2 regions of the Leclercia pneumoniae genome follow, and region 1 is predicted to be linked to the other one. Evidence: predicted binding sites of a transcription regulator. Region 1 holds the regulator's gene; the other holds the start of a gene.

Region 1 (4,215 bases):
GCGCAGCTCTTTAGCATAGGTTCCCACCTCCATCACATGCTCATAACCGATGTAAATCGGCACCAGGGTGATAGGACGCGTACCGCCGCGCAGCATCGCCTGAATCGTCATCGACAGGGTTCCGGTCTTCGGATCGAGCAGACGCCCGGTACGGGAACGACCGCCCTCAACGAAGTACTCAACGGAATAGCCGCGGCTGAACAGCTCGCCCAGATACTCGCGGAAGACGGTGGAGTAGAGCTTGTTGCCCTTAAAGGTACGGCGAATAAAGAACGCACCCAGGCGACGGAAAATCGGCCCTGCTGGCCAGAAGTTCAGGTTAATACCGGCTGCGATATGCGGCGGTACCAGGCCCTGATGATAGAGCACATACGAGAGCAGCAGGTAGTCCATGTGGCTGCGGTGGCAGGGCACATAGACAATTTCATGACCGTCGTGCGCCAGCTGACGCACCCGTTCGGCGTTATGAACGTTAATGCCCTGATAGAGGCGGTTCCACGTAAAGCTCAGGATACGATCGGAGAGGCGAATCATCTCGTAAGAGAAGTTCGCGGCGATCTCTTCCATTAGCGCAATGGCGTTTTGCTGCGCTTTTTCGTGGGAGATTTTTTTGCTGCGCGCTTCGTCTTCAACCGCACGGGCAATCGCTTTGGATGCCAGCAGTTTGTTGAAGAGATCCTGACGGGCAGGCAGACGTGGCCCTACAGCAGCCAGACGCTGGCGGGCAAAGTGCATACGCGCCACGCGCGCCAGCTTCTGCGCGATAATCTTATCGGTGCCGTGCTCATCCGCCATCCGGCGCAGAGAGACGGACGGCGAGAAGCGCACAAAGCTGTCGCGACCAAGCCAGGTCACGGCGAAGAACTTCTGCACGCCGTTCAGCATACGCAGCGGCGGGTTCTCTTCTCCTTTTTCGCGCCCCGGGCGACGGCCAAACATGACCGAGACCGGCACCATCTGCACATCCAGATTCGGGTTGCTGCGGTGCAGATCGAGGTAGTCGTGGAACAGCTTGATGGACTCTTCTTTCGGCGTGTAATAGGTGAACACGCGCGGCCCGCCGTGGATAAAGACATAGCGCGGCAGCAGGGTGCCGTCGATCTCCAGCGGCTCCAGCGGGTCAGGTAAATCATGCGCCAGGCACTGGGCGCGCAGCGTCAGCAAGTCGGCCTTAGAGTTATAAGGCAAAACGTACATAATAGGGCGCGAGGTATCGAGCCCTAATTCCGGCGCAGGATTTGCCGGGATAGACTTGCTTTTTACCAGGACGCTTAATGGTAAATTAAGTAATTTGTAGTAAATTCTTGGCCAGCCAGACATAAACGATGTAAAGCCTCTGGTTAAAAATGCAATTGCGGCGCAAGGATAACAGAATGCGCACAAAATTTCTGTTGTTACCCGTCATACTTCAGGCGGTATGGCAACGCTCTATAGCTATAGTTACTGACGCTATTTTTCAATAAAGGTTCTTTTGATGGCCAATAATACCACTGGGTTAACCCGTATCATTAAAGCTGCTGGTTATTCATGGAAAGGGATCCGCGCAGCCTGGATCAACGAGGCGGCCTTCCGCCAGGAGAGCGTTGCCGTGATTGCGGCAATCATTATTGCCTGCTGGCTGGATGTCGATCCTATTACCCGCGTGCTGCTGATTGGCTCGGTGATGTTGGTGATGATAGTCGAAATTTTAAACAGTGCGATTGAAGCGGTAGTGGATCGTATCGGGTCTGATTATCACGAACTTTCCGGGCGGGCCAAAGACATGGGCTCGGCGGCGGTATTGTTAAGTATCTTTGTCGCGCTCTTTACCTGGCTCTCACTGCTGTGGGGACATTTTCGATAAGCCTCGACAAAACGAATAAGTCTCTGGTTTTTTGTGCGGTTTATGGTTCCAAAATCGCCTTTGACTGTATATACTCACAGCATAACTGTATATACACCCAGGGGGCGGAATGAAAGCGTTAACGACCAGGCAGCAAGAGGTGTTTGATCTCATTCGGGATCATATCGGCCAGACGGGGATGCCACCCACGCGTGCGGAAATCGCGCAGCGTCTGGGATTCCGTTCTCCGAACGCCGCTGAAGAGCATCTCAAAGCCCTGGCACGTAAGGGCGTTCTGGAGATCGTCTCCGGCGCGTCTCGCGGCATTCGTTTGCTGGTTGAAGAAGAAGAGGGCCTGCCGCTGGTAGGCCGCGTAGCAGCGGGTGAGCCGCTGCTGGCGCAGCAGCACATTGAAGGTCACTATCAGGTTGATCCCGGTATGTTTAAGCCGAGTGCAGACTTTTTACTGCGCGTTAGCGGCATGTCCATGAAGGATATCGGCATTATCGACGGCGATCTGCTGGCAGTGCATAAAACGCAGGATGTGCGCAACGGCCAGGTGGTCGTGGCGCGTATCGACGACGAAGTAACCGTGAAGCGCCTGAAGAAGCAGGGCAACATTGTTCAGCTTCTGCCGGAAAACAGCGAATTCTCCCCCATCGTTGTTGACCTGCGTGAAAACAACTTCTCCATTGAAGGCTTAGCGGTTGGCGTTATCCGCAACGGCGACTGGCTGTAATCTCTTCCCGACAGGCTACGACTGTGTCGTAGCCTGTTCTCTTTCTCTCTGGTTATTCACATGTCTCTGCTGACTACCGCCGATAAGGCGTTATGGCGTCTTGCGCTGCCGATGATCTTCTCCAATATCAGCGTGCCGCTGCTGGGGCTGGTCGATACGGCGGTGATAGGTCATCTGGATTCCCCTGTCTATCTTGGCGGCGTGGCCATCGGCGCGACGGCGACCAGTTTCCTCTTTATGCTGCTGCTCTTCCTGCGCATGAGCACTACCGGTTTAACTGCCCAGGCCTATGGCGCAAAAGATCCGTTGCGTCTGGCACGTGCGCTGGTGCAGCCGCTGCTGATGGCGTTGGGGGCCGGGCTGCTGATTGTGTTACTGCGAACCCCGCTTATCGATCTTGCCCTGCATATTGTGGGGGGGAGCGACGCGGTGCTGCTTCAGGCACGGCGTTTCCTGGAAATACGCTGGCTCAGCGCGCCGGCATCGCTGGCAAACCTGGTATTGCTCGGCTGGTTGCTGGGGGTGCAATATGCCCGCGCCCCGGTGATCCTGCTGGTAGTGGGTAACCTGATTAATATCGTACTCGACCTGTGGCTGGTGATGGGCCTGAAGATGAATGTGCAGGGCGCCGCGCTGGCCACGGCGGTGGCAGAGTACGCCACGTTATTGATTGGCTTGTGGATGGTCTGGCGAGTACTGGCCCTGCGCGGCATCTCACTGGCGATGTTGAAAGCGAGCTGGCGCGGTAATATCCGCAAACTCATGGCTCTGAACCGCGATATCATGTTGCGCTCGTTGCTGTTACAGCTCTGCTTTGGCGCACTAACCGTCTTTGGCGCCCGGCTGGGGCCCGAAATCGTCGCCGTCAACGCGGTTCTGATGACCCTGCTGACCTTTACTGCCTACGCGCTGGATGGCTTTGCCTATGCGGTGGAGGCGCACTCCGGCCAGGCGTATGGTGCCCGCGAAAGTGGCCAGCTACGCGAGGTATGGCGCGCCGCCTGTCGTCAGGCCGGGCTGGTTGCACTGGGGTTTGCTCTCATTTATGCCTTAATGGGCGATCGCATCATCGCCTTACTCACCTCGCTGCCCGAACTTCGCGAACTGGCGAATCATTACCTGGTCTGGCAGATAATATTACCGGTGGTGGGGGTGTGGTGTTACCTGCTGGATGGCATGTTTATTGGCGCCACGCGGGGCGCTGAAATGCGCAACAGTATGGCGATCGCCGCCGCCGGGTTTGGCCTCACGCTACTCACATTGCCCTGGCTGGGTAACCATGGTCTATGGCTGGCGCTGGCCGTGTTTCTGGCTCTGCGTGGCCTGTCGCAGGCGCTTATCTGGCGCCATCACTGGCGTAATAATACCTGGTTTATGTAGCGGTTTCGTTTGGCGTAACGGTAAAAGATTCTGAATAGTGCCTCGTTCGCCGAAGCCTTAACTATAATAATTATCAAGTCCAACAGGAAATGAACGTAACGGACGATACGAAGGCTAATCACCGAACGATGAGGATGCGATTATGAATAAAGACGAAGTCGGCGGTAACTGGAAACAGTTCAAAGGTAAAGCTAAAGAACAGTGGGGTAAGCTGACTGATGATGATATGACTATCATCGAAGGTAAGCGCGACCAGCTGGTGGGTAAAATTCAG
Region 2 (4,215 bases), 1.2 Mb from region 1:
CGCTGTGGATTTGGCAGCGTCGGCGGTAAACCTGTGCGGGCTGATGCCTTCTCCATAAGGGAGAGGGCAGAGACGAAAACGGCAACCTCTGGGTTGCCGTTTTGCTTTTGTTATGGGGCGGGGTAGGTATAAACCTGATGCACCGCTTCAATCTCGGCTAACACCTCTTCACTCAATTCGAGATGCCAGCTTTCAACGTTGGTTTTCAACTGCTCCAGCGAGGTTGCGCCCAGCAAGGTGCTGGCAACAAACGGCTGACGGCGAACAAAGGCCAGCGCCATCTGGGCAGGATCCAGACCGTGACGTTTCGCGATATCGACATACGCCGCCACCGCTTTTTGCGACTGCTCGCCGCTGTAGCGGGTAAAGCGGCTAAAGAGGGTATTACGCGCCCCGGCAGGTTTCGCGCCGTTAAGGTATTTACCCGTCAGGGTGCCAAAGGCCAGACACGAGTAGGCGAGCAGTTCCACCCCTTCATACTGGCTCACTTCCGCAAGACCCACTTCATAGCTGCGGTTCAGCAGGCTATAGGGGTTCTGGATAGTGACGATACGCGGCAGATCATGCTTATCGGCCAGGTGCAGATAGCGCATCACGCCAAACGCGGTTTCGTTAGAGACACCGATATAACGGATCTTTCCGGCGCGCTGGCACTCGGTCAGCGCTTCCAGGGTTTCGAGCAGGGTCACCACCGGCGCGCTGTCGGCCCAGCTGTAACCCAGTTTGCCGAAACAGTTAGTTGGTCGCTGCGGCCAGTGTACCTGATAGAGGTCAAGGTAATCGGTCTGCAGACGCTTCAGGCTGGCATCCAGCGCTTCGCGAATGTTCTTGCGATCAAGGATCTGATTCGGGCGGATCCCGCTGTCATTGTTGCGTGACGGCCCGCTGACTTTAGAGGCGAGGACCAGCTTCTCACGGTTGCCATGCTTTGCCAGCCAGTTGCCAACATAGGTTTCCGTTAAGCCCTGAGTCTCGGGGCGCGGCGGCACCGGGTACATCTCTGCCACATCAATCAGGTTTATCCCCTGGCTGATGGCGTAGTCGAGTTGAGCATGGGCATCGGCTTCGCTATTTTGTTCACCAAATGTCATGGTGCCCAACCCCAGTTGACTGATTTCCAGTGAGCTATGGGGGATACGGTGATAATGCATAGCCGGCTTCCTTTATAGTGACTTATAAGATGGGTCAGGAACCTCCCGACAAAGGAATATAAACATGGCAGAGGGGAAGCAAAAGGGGAAGAGAAAAATCAAAAAGGCCAGCGGGCGCTGACCTTAATCTTTATCGTTCAATAATTTGTGAAACTTCATCGCGGTTAATCTGCATCGAATTTCCTTGCTGATCGCGGTAGCTCACCAGACCGGTATCATCGTCGACTTCGGGTTTGCCGTCAGTCAAAATCATCCGACCGTCCTTTGTCGCCATGACGTAATCGCTACTGCAACCAGAAACGGCAAACGCTAAACCAACAGCTGAAATGATCACTGCCCATTTTTTCATATCCACCCCCTTTAACTGGCTCAAACTCTTCTTAGTGTAGTAATAACTTAGAAGTTACGAAGCCGAAAGCAGTAAAATCTTAAAAATACTCATATTGCGGGCGATATAACGAAAATGGCCATGAAAAACTATGTTTTCAACAAAAAATGGCGGGCCAGCAAGGCGCCGGTGAAATTCTTTTTCAGGTAAAAGCCGCGCGGAAGGGTCAAAATGGGCTCGCCATGTGTACCAATGGCCTCGGTCAGGGCTTTGCTATTGGCGGCTTTAGGGCGCAATTGCAACACCTCTCCGTGACGCGCAGTAATACGCTCAACCTGGCCAAGGACAATCATATCCATCAACTCTTCCCAGTCCAGCCGCAGTTGCCGATCTTCTTCCTCGTCAGGGCTCCAGATCAGCGGCGAACCGATTCGCCGTTCTGCCAGTGGAATAGCTCGATCCCCTTCAACCGGCACCCACAGGACGCGGTTCAATTTATGCTTCACGTGGCTGGTTTCCCAGGTGATCCCGGTATTCCCCGTCAGTGGTGCCACACAGACAAAGGTCGTCTCCAGCGGTTTACCCTGACTATCCACCGGGATGGTTTTGAGTTCTACCCCGAGCGCCGCAAAATCCTGCTCCGGCTTGCTGCCGGCGCTGGCACCCAGCCACACCTCCAGCAAGAGACCGATCCAGCCTTTATCACGCTTCAGATCCTGCGGAATGGGTAAACCTGCAAGCCGCGCCAACTCTCCCAAAGAGTAGCCTGCCAGCCGCTGGGCCTGGGCCATTAACTGTGCTTCGCTGTCAGGTGGAGAGCTTAACGGTACGAGGGAAAACATAACGAACCTATTGGTTAAAAAATGAGCAGTTGTTATACACGATCGGGAATGAGTTTATCCCGTTCTGTATAAAGAAAACAGGCCAATGATTTATAACGCTTTTCTTAACCTTTTTAGGCGAAATTTTTCTGGCACGAAAAGGTTGTTCAATTCTGGTCACTGACAATGAACAGGATCTTATACCATGTTATCCACAGAAAAATGGGATAAGTGGTGATAACCCTGACTACTGGTTCCATTTACAGCCTTGACGTATGGTCAAAATCGAAAAATCAGACAAAATGTGCCTAACTTATTGGCACAATCTGTGGATAAAACCGACGCTGGTGGATCTTTCATCAATACAATGATCTTGCTTGTGACCTGCATCACACTAGCCGATGTTATGCAGTGAATTAGCAGGGTAATGCCCTGTATTTAAAGCTTTTGTTTGGGTGGGGTTTTTACGTATCATTAAGAGTAATCTGGGTTGTCCATCGGTAATTCCATACTTCTTCACAACTCTATCCACAGAAAAAGTGAATAAAATCGTCTTTCGGCTCGGTCATCTGTTTATAACTCAGATGAAATTTGTGAGTTATTCAAATGTTATTACGCCGCAGGGCTGTAAGAGAGTGGTTTACCGCCTCACTGGAGTGTGAAACAATCATTTCTATATAAAGTTTAGTTTGAGGTAGTCCGGTGATTGATGACGATGGCTACCGCCCGAATGTCGGAATCGTAATTTGTAATCGTCAGGGGCAGGTGATGTGGGCCCGCCGATATGGCCAGCACTCCTGGCAATTTCCCCAGGGTGGGATAAACCCCGGAGAGACCCCAGAGCAAGCGATGTATCGGGAGCTGTACGAAGAAGTTGGCTTAAGCCGGAAGGATGTTCGTATCCTTGCTTCGACCCGCAACTGGTTGCGTTACAAATTACCAAAACGTTTGGTGCGTTGGGACACAAAGCCGGTATGTATCGGCCAGAAACAAAAATGGTTTCTTCTGCAACTGGTGAGCAGCGACGCAGATATCAACATGCAAAGCAGTAGCACGCCGGAGTTCGACGGTTGGCGCTGGGTTAGCTACTGGTATCCTGTCCGTCAGGTCGTGTCGTTTAAACGCGACGTTTACCGCAGGGTAATGAAAGAGTTCGCAAGTGCCGTCATGACGCTTCAGGAGGCCCCTCCTAAGCCGCAAAGTGCACCTGCCTGGCGACGTAAAAGAGGTTAAGCTACGCACATTATGCTCACCCGCCTGCGAGAAATAGTCGAGAAGGTGGCCAGCGCTCCACGGCTCAACGAGGCGCTGGATATTCTGGTCACTGACATCTGTCTTGCGATGGAAACTGAGGTCTGTTCGGTCTACCTGGCCGACCATGATCGGCGTTGTTATTATCTGATGGCCACGCGAGGTTTGAAAAAACCACGCGGCCGTACCGTCGCGCTTGCATTTGATGAAGGTATCGTCGGGTTGGTTGGGCGCCTTGCTGAGCCTATCAACCTGGCGGATGCGCAGAAACACCCCAGCTTTAAATATATCCCCTCCGTAAAAGAAGAACGCTTCCGGGCATTTCTGGGCGTTCCCATTATTCAGCGTCGTCAGCTGCTTGGCGTGCTGGTCGTTCAGCAGCGCGAACTGCGTCAGTACGACGAAAGTGAAGAGTCTTTCCTCGTTACGCTGGCCACGCAAATGGCAGCCATTCTCTCCCAGTCCCAGCTCGCGGCGCTGTTTGGTCAATATCGCCAGACGCGCATACGCGCGCTGCCTGCTTCGCCGGGCGTCGCCATCGCCGAAGGCTGGATGGACGCAACCCTGCCGTTAATGGAGCAGGTTTACGAAGCCTCTACGCTGGACACCGCCCTTGAGCGAGAGCGACTAACCGGCGCGCTGGAAGAGGCAGCCAGTGAGTTTC

The links. Region 1 encodes LexA, which represses DNA repair genes until DNA is damaged. Its sites were predicted from a motif close to TNCTGTATGTACATACAGNA; they were not measured.
Region 2: a site for LexA is predicted at 2,549-2,568, ahead of mutH (DNA mismatch repair endonuclease MutH). Genes of this name have one in related genera too.

What each region holds. Positions count from the first base shown of each region.
Region 1 covers NZ_CP071383.1:267,324-271,538, forward strand. The annotation lists gene plsB (glycerol-3-phosphate 1-O-acyltransferase PlsB) at 1-1,320, opposite strand, end outside; gene JZ655_RS01235 (diacylglycerol kinase) at 1,475-1,843, shown strand; gene lexA (transcriptional repressor LexA) at 1,953-2,561, shown strand; gene dinF (MATE family efflux transporter DinF) at 2,622-3,941, shown strand; gene JZ655_RS01250 (CsbD family protein) at 4,084-4,215, shown strand, end outside.
Region 2 covers NZ_CP071383.1:3,463,311-3,467,525, reverse strand. The annotation lists gene lplT (lysophospholipid transporter LplT) at 1-29, shown strand, start outside; gene JZ655_RS16780 (NADP(H)-dependent aldo-keto reductase) at 111-1,151, opposite strand; gene JZ655_RS16775 (YgdI/YgdR family lipoprotein) at 1,282-1,500, opposite strand; gene mutH (DNA mismatch repair endonuclease MutH) at 1,629-2,321, opposite strand; gene rppH (RNA pyrophosphohydrolase) at 3,003-3,533, shown strand; gene ptsP (phosphoenolpyruvate--protein phosphotransferase) at 3,546-4,215, shown strand, end outside.